Regions from separate parts of the Blastococcus sp. SYSU DS0510 genome, predicted to be linked through region 1. Evidence: predicted binding sites of a transcription regulator. Region 1 holds the regulator's gene; the other holds the start of a gene.
What was found. The regulator LexA, encoded in region 1, represses DNA repair genes until DNA is damaged. The targets are predictions, from matches to a motif close to TCGAACANNTGTTCGA.

Region 2: the regulator LexA is predicted to act here: its motif matches at 6,295-6,310, upstream of ACI79P_RS10080 (DUF6504 family protein).

The regions. Positions count from the first base shown of each region.
Region 1 is NZ_JBJHAC010000004.1:215,173-222,604, forward strand. Features, by position in the region: gene nrdR (transcriptional regulator NrdR) at 1-27, opposite strand, end outside; gene ACI79P_RS05400 (hypothetical protein) at 487-1,224, opposite strand; gene ACI79P_RS05405 (LysM peptidoglycan-binding domain-containing protein) at 1,335-1,580, opposite strand; gene lexA (transcriptional repressor LexA) at 2,113-2,799, shown strand; gene ACI79P_RS05415 (hypothetical protein) at 2,803-3,888, opposite strand; gene ACI79P_RS05420 (phosphatase PAP2 family protein) at 3,860-4,582, opposite strand; gene hflX (GTPase HflX) at 4,631-6,094, opposite strand; gene dapF (diaminopimelate epimerase) at 6,237-7,109, opposite strand; gene miaA (tRNA (adenosine(37)-N6)-dimethylallyltransferase MiaA) at 7,106-7,432, opposite strand, start outside.
Region 2 is NZ_JBJHAC010000010.1:68,452-75,883, reverse strand. Features, by position in the region: gene ACI79P_RS10110 (glycosyltransferase) at 1-930, opposite strand, end outside; gene ACI79P_RS10105 (carotenoid biosynthesis protein) at 927-1,736, opposite strand; gene ACI79P_RS10100 (phytoene desaturase family protein) at 1,733-3,382, opposite strand; gene ACI79P_RS10095 (GNAT family N-acetyltransferase) at 3,379-3,972, opposite strand; gene ACI79P_RS10090 (YbaK/EbsC family protein) at 3,969-4,535, opposite strand; gene ACI79P_RS10085 (HNH endonuclease signature motif containing protein) at 4,768-6,075, shown strand; gene ACI79P_RS10080 (DUF6504 family protein) at 6,399-6,722, shown strand; gene ACI79P_RS10075 (SAV_6107 family HEPN domain-containing protein) at 6,722-7,219, shown strand; gene ACI79P_RS10070 (DNA polymerase III subunit alpha) at 7,216-7,432, shown strand, end outside.

The DNA of each region.
Region 1 (7,432 bases):
GGAGTTGTGGCAGAACGGGCAGCGCACGGTGGTTCACCTCCTCCGCCGGTGGGCCTGCCACGGGCCGCCTGTGGACCCCCCTGGGGACATCCGGTGGATGCGACGGGGAGAACCTGAGGATCGGCCTGTGGACGGGCTTACAGCTTTGTAACTACTAGATGTAGGGGAACCCTAGGACGGCCCACACAAGATGTGCAAGTGATCGTCGGCTCGGCGTGTTCCGCCCCGACACTGCCGTGCGCAGGCGGAACAGCGGGCGCCAGCCGTCACAGACACACCGCGGCGACACGCCGGCGCGGGCCCCGCCGCGGCGGCCCGGCTGCACAGGGGTCGGTCGGCGCGCGGCGGGCAGGAGCTCCGGCCGCCCGCGCCGGCGCGGGGGCGCAGCCGCCGGGCGCCCCGCCCGCACAACCACGGACGCAGGGCCGGACGCGGCGGGGCGCGCAACCGCGAAGGCCCGGCGCCGGTGCGCGCGCCGCCTGCCGATCAGGCGCTGAGGGACCCGTCCACCCGGGGTCGGCGGGAGTGCGGGATCTGGTCGCTCAACCGCATGGGGCGGGTCAGCAGCTCGGGCTCGAGATCCGCCGGCGGGGTCCAGTCGCGCCCGAGCGGTCGCAGCTCCACGGGCGGCGCGGAGCGCGCGGCCGGGATCGCCCAGGCAGGTACACCCCCGTCCCGGACCGGGGACGACGCGGCCGGCGTGCCCCCGGCGACGAGGGGGACGAGGTCGGCGTCGGCCGCCCGGTGCCGCCCGACGACCGGGCCCGGCGCGATGGCCGGTGCGCGGTGCCGACCGGGCGGGTGCACGGGCACGGAGGAGGCGGTCGCCGCCCGGACCTCGTCGCCCTCGGGTGCGCGTCGGCGACCACCCGTGCGAGCCGGAGCCGACCGCTCGGGGCGGCTGTCGCGCACCCGAGGGAGGCTGGCGGTCGCCTCGGGGTCGGTCGGCCGACCACCACCCGACCGAAGCGCCGGCTGCGCGGCCATCAGCTGCGTCCCGGGACGAGCGGACGCGGGTTCCGGGAGCCGCACGGTGTCCAGCGCCGTCCACATCGCCTGCTCGACCCCGTCGACCACGGTCCGCACCCACATCTGGCACGCGCCGGAGTCGTCGTGCCGCCAACCCAGCAGCTCCCCTGCCCGCCAGGCACCGGCGTGCAGTACGTCGACGGCCTGGGGATGACGGGTGAACACGGCGGCGCGGTTCTCCATGACGCTCGACACGCGACGACCGTAAGCGGATGACCAGCACTCAGCGTGAACGTGCCCATACGCAGGGTTGACGAAGTCGCCGATCCGCATTGTGAACGTCTCGCGTGGTGCAGGGGCACCCGTCAGGGCAGCAGCAGCACCTGACCAGGGGTGATCTGTGCGGTGTCGAGCCGGTTCAGCTGTCGGATGTCCACGATGACGTCCCGCACGTCCCGCCCCTCGGCCACCGCGCCGGCGATGGACCACAGGGTGTCGCCCGGCTCGACGATGACCTGGGTCGTCCCCATCAGCTCGAGCCCGCCGTCGGCCTCGCCCAGCACCGCACCGGCCAGGGCGACCAGCCCGAGGCCGAGCAGCAGAACGGCCACCGCCACCGCCCGGCGCCCACGCGCGGTCAGCCGCAGCGGCGGCCGCGGAGCGGCGCTCCTGCTACCGGGGGCCGTTCGCACGACGGTCAGGCGCCGCGCGGGCTCCCCCACCCGGTGCGCGACGGCCGCTGAGTAGGACGTCGGCGGGGGCAGCACCCGGAGGTGCCGGCCGGGCGGGGTCCCGGCGCCCGCCTCACCTCCACCGACCGGCGACCCGCCGGGAACCCGCAGCGCAGCGCCGCCGTTCATGTCTCCCACCCTCCCGACCGACGTGAGCCGGTCCGAACACACGTTCGATTCGAACGTCTGTCCGATGTCTACCGGACGGGACCGACAGAAGCGATGCGACACGGGGAACTTTCGAACACCTGTTTGAACTGGGCGGCGATCGGCGCTACGGTTCCACTCGACGACGACGGTCGAGCGCTGCACGGGCAGCCGGCGAGGAGGAGACGTGGCGGACTCGAAGGGGACCTCCGGCGCCGGTCGCGGCACCAGGGCAACGGCCCGGGAGGCTGACGGTTCCGCGTCGGTGCGGGCATTCCCCGACCGCACGGCGGACGGCGACGGCCTCACCCAGCGGCAGCGCCGGGTCCTCGAGGTGATCCGCGACTCGATCGATCGCCGTGGGTACCCACCCTCGGTCCGCGAGATCGGCGAGGCGGTGGGCCTGTCCTCGGCGTCCTCGGTCGCGCACCAGCTGTCGGTCCTGCAGAAGAAGGGGTGGCTGCGGCGCGATCCGAACCGTCCGCGCGCCCTCGACGTCCGGCTCCCCGGCGACGCCGCCCGCGGAGTGGCCGCGCACGCCGAGCCGCCGGTGGTCGGTGACGGCATGCAGGCGTCGGCGCCCACCTACGTCCCGCTCGTCGGGCGGATCGCTGCCGGTGGTCCCGTCCTGGCCGAGCAGGCGGTGGAGGACGTCTTCCCCCTGCCGCGCGAGCTGGTCGGCGAGGGCACGGTCTTCATGCTCAAGGTGGCCGGTGACTCGATGGTCGAGGCGGCGATCTGCGACGGCGACTGGGTCGTCGTCCGCCAGCAGCCGACGGCCGAGAACGGCGAGATCGTCGCCGCGATGATCGACGGCGAGGCGACGGTCAAGACCTACAAGCGGCGCGACGGCCACGTGTGGCTGCTGCCGCACAACCCGGCGTACGAGCCCATTCCGGGCGACGAGGCGACCATCCTCGGCCGGGTGGTCTCGGTCCTGCGGCGCGTCTGACCCTCAGGTCCGGCGGCGCAGCCGTCCGGTCAGCCAGACCGCGATCGTCGCCACGCCGGCGGCGATCAGGGCCGCGGCGATCGGCGACCGGTCCGACCGGGTGAGCTCGGCGAAGGAGGGCAGCGGGACAGCGTCGGGGGGAGCCGTGCTCGCCGCTCCGGCCGGCACCGGCACCACCGTGACGGGGCTGGGCAGCCCCTCGCTCGCGACCACGAGCGCTCGGCTGTCGGCGGTGAAGCTGATCGCCTCGCCCTGCGGCGACTCCGGGAGCGCCACCCGCGTCGGCTCCCGGGCCAGCGCACCGACGATGTCGGAACCGGCCAGGGGCCAGACGTAGGCGTCGGTGTAGGTGCGCAGGGCCAGCGCACTGCCGTCGACCGCCACGGCGCCTCCGGTGATGAGGAGCTGCCCGGCTCGGCCCACCGGCCCACCCGGGGTCCCCGTCAGGGTGATGTTCACCGTGCCCACCCGCTCCAGCGGCACCACGCCGCCGTCCACGAGCGCGCCGGCCGGCCGGTACACGCCGCTGGACCCGAGGACCTCCTTGGTGACGAGGTAGGGGGTCCCGTCCGGGGCCAGGAGCAGTGCCTCGGCGTCGTGCGCGCCGTCGGGGTAGGTCATCCGGTGCAGCGCGGCCGTGCCGTCGGGCCAGAGCACGTGGAGCGCCACGGTCGGGCGGACGCCGCCGTTGTCACCGATGTCGGCCACCCAGACGCTGCCGTCGGACGCCACGCCGAGGTCCTCGGGGTCGAACGGGTCGGCCGCACCGGTCTGGACGTCGACGACGGCGCAGGAGGAGTCCAGCCCGTGCACCGCGACCTGGTCGCCGCCGTCGGTGAGGGCGAGCATCTGCTCCCCCACGACCACCAGGCCGGAGAGCTCGGCGAGCCGCGGGTCGGTGATCGAGCACCGGACCTCAGGGGCCGGTGCCGGCGGGGCGGGCGAGGCGGCGGTGGGTGCCACCGGGGCGGGCGCCTCCGCGTGAGCCGGATCGGGCGCCAGCACGACCGTGCCGACGACCAGGGTGCTCGCGGCGAGGAGCCGGCACGTCCGGGCGCGGTCAGGGACGGGGACGGCCTGCTCGGGCACGTACCCAGCGTGACAGAACCACCGCGTCCAGTGCATGAACCACGCCCAACAGGACGATGCCGACGGCGGCCCCGACGAGCGCGTCGGTGACCCAGTGGAAGTCGAGCGACACCATCGCCACCCCCGTGGCGACCGGTCCGACCACGCTCAGCCACCAGAACGCCCGCTGCACGGTCGCCGGCAGCCCGTACTCGACCGCCTGCCAGCGGGCCACCCCCCACATGAGCACCGCATTGGCCACGTGCCCGGAGGGGAACGAGACGCCGTCGGCGTGGAAGAAGTAGGACCCCGGGAACGCCGGCGCCGTGCGCCCGAGGCCGTGCTTGATGGCGTAGACCACCGCGGTCAGCACCCCCAGGGCGAGGAGCACCCGGACCGCCGGCAACCAGGCGCCCCGTCGCCAGAGGAGGTGGCCGACCAGGACGGCGAGCACGACGAGGATCGTGACCCGCCCGCCGAGCTGGGTGACCACCCACACCGCCGGGTAGCCCGGCGTGTCCCGCAGGCCCCAGTCGCTCACGATCTCGGAGACCCGCAGGTCCAGCCGCTCGGACGGGCCGTGGGCGAGGAGGTCGGCGGTGATGAGCACCGCCACGACCAGCGCCGCGGCGACCAGCCACCACGGCGGCCGGCCGACGGGGACCACGGGCACGGCCCGCGGTGCCTCCGTCGCCTGCACGGCTCCCCTGGTCACGCCGCCACGGTACCGGGCCGTGACCGGATCGTGATCAGCGCAGGCCGGTCAGCCGACCGGGACCGCGAACTCCTCGAGCACCGCCGCCAGGGCGCCGTCGACCCGGGCGGTGAGCCGGGTGCCGCCGGCCTCGTGCAGCTCGCCGAGCACCTCGCCGTCGCGGTGCACCCGCGCCACCAGGTCCCCGCGCTCGTAGGGCACCAGCACGTCGACGTCGACGTCCGGGTGCGGCAGCCGCTCGGCCACGAGCCTGCGCAGCGAGTCGATGCCGAGCCCCGTGCGCGCGGACACCCACACCGCACCCGGCAGGGCCTGCCGGAGCATGATGATGTCCTCCTCGCTCATCGCGTCGACCTTGTTCACCACGATCAGCTCGGGCACCGCGGCGGCGTCGATCTCGTTCAGGACCACGCGCACCGCGTCGATCTGGCCGAGCGGGTCGGGGTCGGAGCCGTCGACGACGTGCAGCAGCAGGTCGGCCGCGGCCACCTCCTCCAGCGTGGAGCGGAAGGCGTCCACCAGCTGGTGCGGCAGGTGGCGCACGAAACCGACGGTGTCGGTCAGCGTGTACTCCCGGCCGTCGGGCGACTGGGCCCGGCGGACCGTCGGGTCGAGGGTGGCGAACAGCGCGTTCTCCACCAGCACGCCGGCGCCCGTGAGCTGGTTGAGCAGGCTGGACTTGCCGGCGTTGGTGTACCCGGCGATTGCGACGCTCGGCGTCGCGTTGCGGTCCCGGCTGGAGCGCTGGGTCGCCCGGGCGGTCGCCATGCCGGCGATCTCCCGCCGCAGCTTGCTCACGCGGGCGCGGATGCGCCGCCGGTCGGTCTCGATCTTCGTCTCACCCGGACCGCGGGTACCGATGCCGCCACCGCCGGCGACCCGGCCACCGGCCTGCCGGGACATCGACTCACCCCAACCGCGCAGCCGCGGCAGCATGTACTGCATCTGGGCGAGCTCGACCTGCGCCTTGCCCTCCCGGCTGGTGGCGTGCTGGGCGAAGATGTCGAGGATCAGCGCCGTCCGGTCGACGACCTTGACCTTGAGCACCTTCTCCAGCTGGTTGAGCTGGCCGGGGGTCAGCTCGCCGTCGCAGATCACGGTGTCGGCACCGGTGGCGGCGACGATGTCGCGGATCTCGGCGGCCTTGCCCGAGCCGACGTAGGTGGCGGCGTCGGGCTTGCCGCGTCGCTGGCTCACGGCCTCGAGGACCTGGGAGCCGGCGGTCTCGGCGAGGGCGGCGAGCTCGGCCAGCGACCGGTCGGCGTCGGCCTGCGTGCCCTCGGTCCAGACGCCGACGAGGACGACGCGCTCCAGCCGCAGCTGGCGGTACTCGACCTCGGTGACGTCGGCGAGCTCGGTGGAGAGGCCGGCCACCCGGCGCAGGGCGCCGCGCGCCTCGAGCGCGTAGGAGCCAGTGGTGTCGTCGGCCTCGTCCCACCGCTCGGTCGGGGCGGTACGGGGCTCGAGGTCGGCCTGCTCGTCGACGGGCAGGGCATCGGGGGCGGTCGTCATCGTGTCCAGCGTGGCACGGTCCTTCGAGGAAAGCACCTGAGTTGTCATCGCCGCGTACAACGCATCTGCCCTCCTCCTGCATCCCGATCGGCGGCACGAGTACGGCCTCCGCGAGCGGAGGGCCCCGGGGACCCACGCCGACTCAGCCCGTGAGCCACTCCGCGCACAGGGTGCCGGCCGAGACCAGCACGGCCGGGCCGCTGAGCACCGTCGTCGTCGCGGTCACCTGGACCGACAGGCGGCCCCCGGGGACGTCGACGACGACGGTCCCCTCTCCGGCGCCCTCGGCCCGGAGTGCCGCGTAGGCGGCGGCACACGCGCCCGTGCCGCAGGACCGGGTCTCGCCCACGCCTCGCTCGGAGACCCGCAGCCGCACGTGCGCGCCGGGCTCGAGGACGTTGACCAGCTCGACGTTGACCCCCTCGGCGAACAGCGCCGGGTCGAACCCGGGCGTGCCGGTCAGGTCGAGCTGCTCGACGGGCACCTCGGTGAGGCAGGCCAAGTGTGGGTTGCCCATGCTGACGGCGAGCCCGGCGAAGGTCCGGCCGTCGACCACCGCCGTCCCCTCGCCGAAGGGGCGCGCCGGGCCCATGTCCACCCAGTAGCCGCCGTCGGCACCGGCCCCGACCCGCCGGGCCCCGCCGCGGGTGCCCACCAGCAGGTCGCCGGTGCAGGAGCCGCGGTCCACCAGCCCCTCGCCGACGAGCGCGTGCAGGAACAGGCGGATGCCGTTGCCGCACATCTCGGCGTAGGAGCCGTCGGCGTTGCGGTGGTCCATGAACCACTCGCACCGCTCGAGGTCATCCCCCAGCACGTCCGCCGCGTCCGGGACGTGGGCGCTGCGCACCAGCCGCAGCACGCCGTCACCGCCCAGGCCCGCCCGCCGCTCGCAGAGCCGCCGGACCATCGCGGCGTCGAGGCGGTCGCCGGCCCACACGGTGCCGTCGGGGTCGGGCAGCACGACGAAGTCGTTCTCGGTGCCGTGGCCGATCAGCACGCGGGGCGAGGAGGTCATCGGTCGATCGTAGGCCCGGTGATCACCGCCGCCGCGGCGTCGGCCAGGTCGGTCCGGGCGGCGTCGAACCACGTCGTCGCGGCGTCCCGGCGGAACCACGAGCGCTGCCGCCGGACGAAGCGGCGGGTCGTGGTGACGGTGCGCTCCCTCGCCTCGTCGGGCGTCAGGACGCCGTCGAACTGCGCCAGCACCTGCGCGTAGCCCAGGGCGCGGGAGGCGGTCGGTCCCTCGCGCAGCCCGTCGGCGGCGAGCGCCGCGACCTCGTCGACGAAGCCGGCGGCCCACATCCGGTCCACGCGCGCCGCGACCCGCTCGTCCAGCTC
Region 2 (7,432 bases), on a different contig from region 1:
CACCAGCCCGGCGCGCGACCCGCCGAGGGCGGCCAGCGGCGGGACGACGTAGACGGCGGTGAGCGCGGCCGCGGCGGCCAGCCCACCCGCCGGCGTCCCGCCGACCGAGGCCCACAGCGACTTGGCGTAGCCGTCCCGGACGGCCGCCCACCCCTCGTACATCCGGCAGGCCGCGAGGCAGGAGCCGTCGATCGGCACACCGCGGCCGCCGGTGCGCTTGACCGCCCGCAGCAGGGCGATGTCCTCGAGCACCTCGCCGCGCACCGCCGCGTGGCCGCCGGCGCGCGCGTAGGCGTCGCGCCGCACCACGAGGAACTGGCCGTTGGCGGCGGCCAGCGAGGGCCGGGGGGAGCGCTCGGCCAGCCGCAGCGGCAGCGTGGTGATCCACAGCCAGGGCGCCAGCGGCTGCACGAGGCGCTCGGCGGGGCCGACCGCGAGCGGTCGGGGCCACGGCGAGGCCAGGTCCAGGCGGTGGGTGTCGAGCACCGCGACGGCGCCGGCGATCGCGTCGGGGAACAGCCGGACGTCGGCGTCGACGAACACCAGCACCTCGTCGTCCCCGCCCTCGGCCGCGGCGGCCCCGACGGCGCAGGCGTGCGGCTTCCCCAGCCACCCGGACGGCAGCGGCGGCGCGGTCACGAGCCGCACCCGGGGGTCGGCGACGGCGCGCACGACGTCGGCGGTGCCGTCGGTGGAGCCGTCGTCGACCACCACGACCCGCAGCCGCGCCGCCCCCCGCTGGTCGAGCAACGCCGCCAGGCAGCCGGCGACCTGCTCGGCCTCGTCGCGCACCGGCAGCACCACCGTGACCGGGCGGGCCACCGGCGGCGGGTCGGCGGGGGCACGGCGCAGCAGCGCGGTGTTCACGGCCGCGTGCACGGCACCGGCGATCGAGATCCCCGCCAGCGAGCGGAGCAGGCTGCCGCTCACCGTCGTCCCGCACGCCGGTGCTGCACCGCGAGGACGAGCAGGACCGCCGCCCCCAGCCCTGCGCCCCAGGCCGCGGAGCCGGGCAGCCCCAGCCAGCCCGCGTGCGCCAGGGCGCCACCGAGGGTCATCCAGGCCAGCGCGAACAGCGGGGCGCCGGGGCCGGTCCGGGGCGCCCGGGCGGTGCGCTCGACCAGCAGGTCCAGCAGCGTCATCAGCACCAGCCCGGCCAGCAGCCAGCCGGCGAGGTTGGTCAGCGGCACGGTGTCGATGCCCGGCAGGCCGGGGGAGGGGTGGGCCCAGGTCCAGTAGCCGGCCTGCACCAGCTGCGGGTCCAGGACGACGTCCCACGCCGCGAAGACCGCCGCCGCCCAGGCGATGCGCGCCACCCGGCGGCGGGACGCGCGCACCGGGCGGGCCAGCAGCTCCCCGAGCAGCCAGCTGGGCCAGGCCATCATCAGCCAGGCCAGCGGCACGAGGAACGGCACGCCGAGCAGCGTCGGGCCGAGGACGTCGCTGTAGGAGTAGGTGCCGTAGGGGAAGCCGGTGGCCACCCCCACCGACTCGAAGGCGATCGACACCACCGCGACCAGCACCAGCACACCCACGCCGGTGCGGGCGCCGCGGCTGAGGCCCGCGTGCGCGACCGACAGCGCCGAGCCCAGCAGCACGATGGCCCAGGAGACGGCGTCCCGGAACGAGCCCGAGGCGAGCGGGTAGGCGATCGCCGTGGCGACCAGCGCCGCGGTCACGGCCCAGGGCACGACGCGGACGGCGGCGGGTGCGGGCGCCGGTGCGGTGGTCGTCACGGCTGCCGCCTCCCGGCGCGCACCCGGCCCAGCACCCGGCCGGCCACCGCCCGCGCGCGGGGCAGGGCGCCACGGTCGGCGAGCACCGTGCGCGCCGCCGTCCGGCCGGAGTTGCCGGAGACTCCGCCGCCGGGGTGGGTGGAGGCGCCGGCCAGGTAGAGCCCGGGCAGGCCCGGCACCCGGTAGCCCGAGAGGCCCGGGGTCGGGCGGAGGGCGAACATGCTGGCCAGGCCCATCTCCACGTGCATGACGTTGCCACGGGGCAGGGACAGCTCCCGCTCGAGGGCCAGGGGCGTCTGCACGTACATCTCGCGCACGGACCCGGCGAACCCGGGGGCGTAGCGGTCGACGGCGTCCACCAGCCGCCGGGCCTCGGCGTCGGCGAGGGCGTCCCAGTCGGCGCCGCCGGCCAGCGCGTACGGGTACCACTGGCCCCAGATGGTGACGACGTGCTGCCCCGGCGGGGCCAGCGTGGCGTCGCTGGCGGAGAACGACATCGCCAGCGGCACCGGCTCGCGGGGCACCCGGCCGGCGCCCCAGTCACCGTGCGCCGCGGCCAGCCGGGCGCGGTCGGTGCAGAGCAGCTGGAGGCCCCGCAGCGCCTCCGGCCCGGCCCCGGGGTAGGACGGCGGGGCGTCGGTCAGCGCCCGCACGACCAGGCCGAAGCCGTTGCCGACCGGCGGCGCGGCCTCGGCGAGCACCGGGGGCGCGGCGTCCCCGGCGAGTTGGCGCGTCACGCCGATGTGGCAGGCGGCGACCACCGAGGACGCCCGCACGACCCGGCCGGACCGGGTCTCCACGCCGGCGACGCGGCCGTCCTCCACGAGCAACCGCGCGGCGCCGTCGCCGAGCACCACCCGGCCGCCGTCGGACTCCAGCCGGCGGCGCAGCGCCTGCGTCAGCCCACCCGAGCCGCCCACCGGGTGGCCGGGCGGGACGTCGTGCAGCAGCGCCACCCAGCCGACCATCGCCGCGGTGCCCGGCTCGGACATCGGCGGGCCGGACTGCGCGCCGAACCACGCCAGCGCCGCCTTGAGCCGCTCGCTGGTGAACCACTTGTCCAGCAGCGCGTCGCCGGAGCCCAGGAAGTCGACGGCCAGCTCGCCGCCCGGGGTGCGCGGACGCCCCTCCGCCGGCGCGCCCAGCGGCCAGAACGAGCGGAGCAGGCCGCCGGCCGACGGCGCCCGGCCGAACGAGGCGACGACGGCGCGGCTGCGCGGCCCCCACACCTCGACGAAGCGGCGGTAGGCGGCGGCGTCGTCCGGACCGCAGGCGGCCTCGATCGAGGCGCAGGTGGCGTCCAGGTCGACGGAGAGGACCAGCGGCCGGCCGTCCGGGCCCGGGTCGCCGGGGGAGGGCGCGGGCGCGAAGCCCCACGGGTCGCAGTCGATGTAGCGGAGGCCGTGCTCGGCCAGCGCGAGCTCCTCGACGATGCCGCTGTGCCGGACGATGACGTGCGCGCTGGACCCGCGGTCCACGCGCACCCCGGGCCAGCGCTCCACGGTGGAGACCGCCCCGCCGAGGACCTCGTCGGACTCGAGGACCTCCACGGAGAGGCCTTCGCGGGCGAGGTAGCAGGCGGCCACGAGGCCGTTGTGGCCGGAGCCCACGACGACGACGTCCACGGCACCGGGGGAGGCGGTCACGCCCGGGAGTTCGTCGCGGAGGGGCCGGGTGGATGCAGCGGGAGCCGCGCGCCGAGGATCGCGAAGGGCCTCGAGTCGCCCGGGAAGTGGTAGCCGCGGGCGAGGTCGACGAACCCGTCGGCGCGGTAGAGCCGGAACGCCTTGGTGTCGGCGTCCGGCGTGGAGAGCAGCGCCACCGGGTGCGGCAGCCCCTCCACCAGGGCGTGCAGCAGCTGCCGGCCGAGGCCCTGGCTCTGCGCGTCGGGGTGCACGTGCAGCTCGCACACCTCGAAGGCGCCGGGCAGCCACTTCTTCGCCGTCCGCCGGTCGAGCGCGGCCCGCACCTGGTCGTGCCACCACTGCCCGGGGGCGATGAGGTAGCCGTAGCCGAACCCGACCAGCCGCTCGCCCTCGGGGGTGCGGGCGAAGGCGCCCACCGCGCGGAACCCGGGGCGCTCGGTGTGCTGGACGGCGTAGCCGTACCGGCCGGCGACGATGCCCGAGTCGTAGCCCATGGCCAGGCCGTAGATCGCCAGCACCTCGTGCATGTGCTCACGCATCCACGGGGCCGGGAGCTCGAGGATGCGGGTGGCGTTGCGCGTCCCCGTCACTGGGCGGTCGCCCCTTCGGCGTCCGGGCGCTGGGCGTCCGGGAGGGGGGTGCCCCCGAGGGTGGTGGCGGTCCCGTCCAGCGGCCCGCCGCCGACCTCGGCCGCGGTGCCTGCGGTGATGCGCAGCAGCTCGTCGTAGGTGGTGGGGAAGACCGCCGCCGGGTGCCCGGCCGCGGCCCACAGCCGGTCGTACCGGGCGAGCTCCACGTCGACCAGGGTGCCGAGGGGGGCGGGGTGCCCCACGGGGGCCACCCCGCCGATGGGCTGGCCGGTGTGCTCGCGGACGACGTCGGCGGGGGCGGGGACCAGGGAGCCGATGCCGAGCAGCCCCGCGACCTGGATGACGTCGACGCGGTGGGCGCCGCTGGTGAGGACCAGCAGGGGCGAACCGTCGGCGAGGAAGACCAGGCTGTTGACGATCGCGCCGACCGGCACGCCGAGCACCTGGGCGGCGGCGGCCGCGGTGCGGACCTCCGCGGGGAGGATGCGGACCTCACCCTCGGCGCCGGCCGCGGCGAGGGCACGGGCGACGGCGGCCACCCGGGGGTGCGGGGGTGGGCTCATGCGTCGATCCTGCCACCGCCCGAGGGCGCGCGCCCCCGGCGGTGCGGGCCGCCGCGGTGCAGCCGTCGAACCGGCCGATCCCTGCATCCCTCTGGGCGCCTGACCAGCGATGTCGTACCTCCTGCCTACCGTGTGGAGGACGACGAGGGCGCACAGCCGGCCGGCGACGGCGTGCCGATGCCGTTGCTCCCCGGCGAGGTGGTGCCGCCGGCCCCGGAGAAGTTCGAGCTTGGTGTGCGACATCTGGTCGGCCGACGCCCACATGGCCCGGGAGTACGCCCGGCAGGCGGCCGCCATCGCGGAGCTGGCGCGCCGGCGCTCGGCGGAGCGGGATGCCGACTACGGCCCTCGCGGCGGGCCGGGGCCGGACTCCCGGGCGGCGCGTCCGGCTGCGCTGGCCGATGTCTCCGACGACTTCGTCTCCGAGCTGGCGACGATCCGCAACTGCTCCGAGGTCGAGGCCGGCCGCCTGGCCGTCGAGTCGATCCTGCTCATCACCAAGCTCGCCGCCACGTGGGCGGAGCTGTTCGCCGGGCGGCTGACGATCCGCAAGGCGCGGATCCTGCTCGACCTGCTCGGCGACGCCTCCGACGCCGTGGCCGCCGCGGTGCAGGCGCGGGTGCTCCCGGGAGCTGCGGACCGCCCGCCCTCCCGGCTGGGCGACCGGACCCGCTACCACCTCTACCGGGTGGACGCCGCGGCCAGGGAACGCCGTCGCAGGGAAACCGAGCGCAAGGCCGACGTGCACGTCCAGCGCACCGCCGACGACCTCGGCCGGCTGGTCATCGAGGGCCCGCTGCCGGCGGTGCACGTGGCCCGCGATGCGGTCGACCAGTACGCGCGGTGGATGCGCGCAGACGGGGACGACCGGCCGATGGGCGTGCTGCGCTCGACGGCGGCGCTGGACCTGATCCCGAGGCCGTGGGACACCAGTCGCCCGCCGGTGACCGCGCACCTGCACGTCCACGCCGCGCTGCCCTCGCTCCGGCACGACGCACCGGCCGGCGGGTCGGTGCACGTCGCCATCGACGACGCGGCGACCGGTGAGACCGTCGCGGTGGCCACCCGCGCCGAGCCCCGTCGCGCCGCCGGCCGGGGCCGTCGGGTGCGGCGCGGGAAGGCCTCGCGGGGCGCCCACCCGCCCGGGCAGCCCGACGGGCCAGACCTGCGGCCCCCTCCTCCGACCCTCGGGTACCGGCCCACCGCTGCCCAGGAACGGCTCGTCACCGTGCGCGACCGGCACTGCCGCATGCCCGGCTGCCGCCGTCGCGCCGGCCGCTGCGACATCGACCACGGTCAGGCCGTCGCCGACGGGGGCCCCACCGACTGCTGGAACCTGTGCTGCCTGTGCCGGCGGCACCACCGGATCAAGACCTTCGCCCGCGGCTGGTCGTTCACCCTGCTCCCCGACGGCCGGCTCGTCGTCCGCACCCCGTCGGGTGTCTCCCGGACCACCCGTCCGCCCGGCTGGTACCACGACCCTGAGCCGGAGCCGCCCTGGCTCGACGACCTCGCGCCCCCGGATCCGCTCCGCGCGTGAGGTCAGCCGGTGCCCGGCGCGTCGCCCGGCGGACCGGAGTGGCAGGTGGACGCTCGGGGACTGTCGGGGGCTTCGCCGGAGTCGTGGGCGGAGGCGGATTCGCCTGGTGCGGGCTGGGGCGGGGGTGGGCGGCGTGACTTCGACGAGCGCGGCCAGCTGTCCACAACACGCCGCGGCCCGGCTTGACGACGCGGGAGCGCTCCGGTCTACTGGACTTGTTCGAACACTTGTTCGAACGACGTGATCGGTCCGTCCTTACCGGCTCTCTTCCCCGCCGGTGGGGTGGCGGGCGTGCGCGCGGGGCGAGGCGTGGGGAGGCTGTCATGAGTCGGGTGCTCGGTGAGGTCGTCGGTCGGGCCGGCGAAGAGGTGCAGGTCGAACGTGGCCCGCTGGGCCCGGTGCAGTTCTGGCGCGGGCAGTCCCGGTACGTCGTGGGAGAACTGCTCGACTCCTGGGTGGAGACCGCGCCGTGGTGGCTCCGGGACGCCGAGGTGGGTGGCGCGTCGGACGACCTGGTCGCCCCCCGCGAGGTCTGGCGGGTGGAGGCGGTGCGGGCCGGGCGGTCCCGCATGAGCTTCGCCGGCGTCTACGACCTGACGTGGGACGCCGTCGGCAACCACTGGTGGCTCGTCCGGGTGCACGACTGATGGGCGCCGCACGAGCCGTGCCGGCCGGTCAGCTGCCGCTGCCGCCCGCGCTGCCCGCCGCGGCTGCGGGCCTGCTCGACCAGGCGCACCGCGGCCTGGCGGAGGCGGCCGCGGCCACCGATCCGCGGGAGCGGTATGCCACCGCGCACCTGGCGGCGCTCCGGGCCGCCGCCGCGGTGCTGGCCGCGCGCACCCGTCCCGAGGGCGGTCGCCGGCGCCCGCGCAGCGCCTGGGTGCTGCTCGCGGAGGTCGCCCCCGAGCTGGGGGAGTGGGCCACCTTCTTCGCCGCCGGTGCGGCCAAGCGCGCCGCGGCGGAGGCGGGGCTGTCCCGGGCGGTCACCGAGCGGGAGGCCGACGACCTGGTCCGCGACGTACGGGGCTTCCTCGCCGTGGTCGAGGCCGGGCTCGGCGTCGACGCGCTGCCCGAGCCGCCCCGCTACCCGCGGCCGCACGTGGTCGGCCGGACCCCGTCCCGGTCCGCCGGGCCCCGGCGGTGAGCGACCCCTTCGTCCACCTGCACGTCGCCTCCGGTTACTCCATGCGGTACGGGGCCAACCACCCCGCCGACCTGGTGGCACGGGCCGCCGAGCACGGCATGCCGGCCCTGGCCCTGACCGACCGGGACGGGCTCTACGGTGCGGTCAAGTTCGCGCTGGCCTGCCGGTCGGCCGGGGTGCGGCCGATCTTCGGTGTCGACCTGGCGGTGGCGC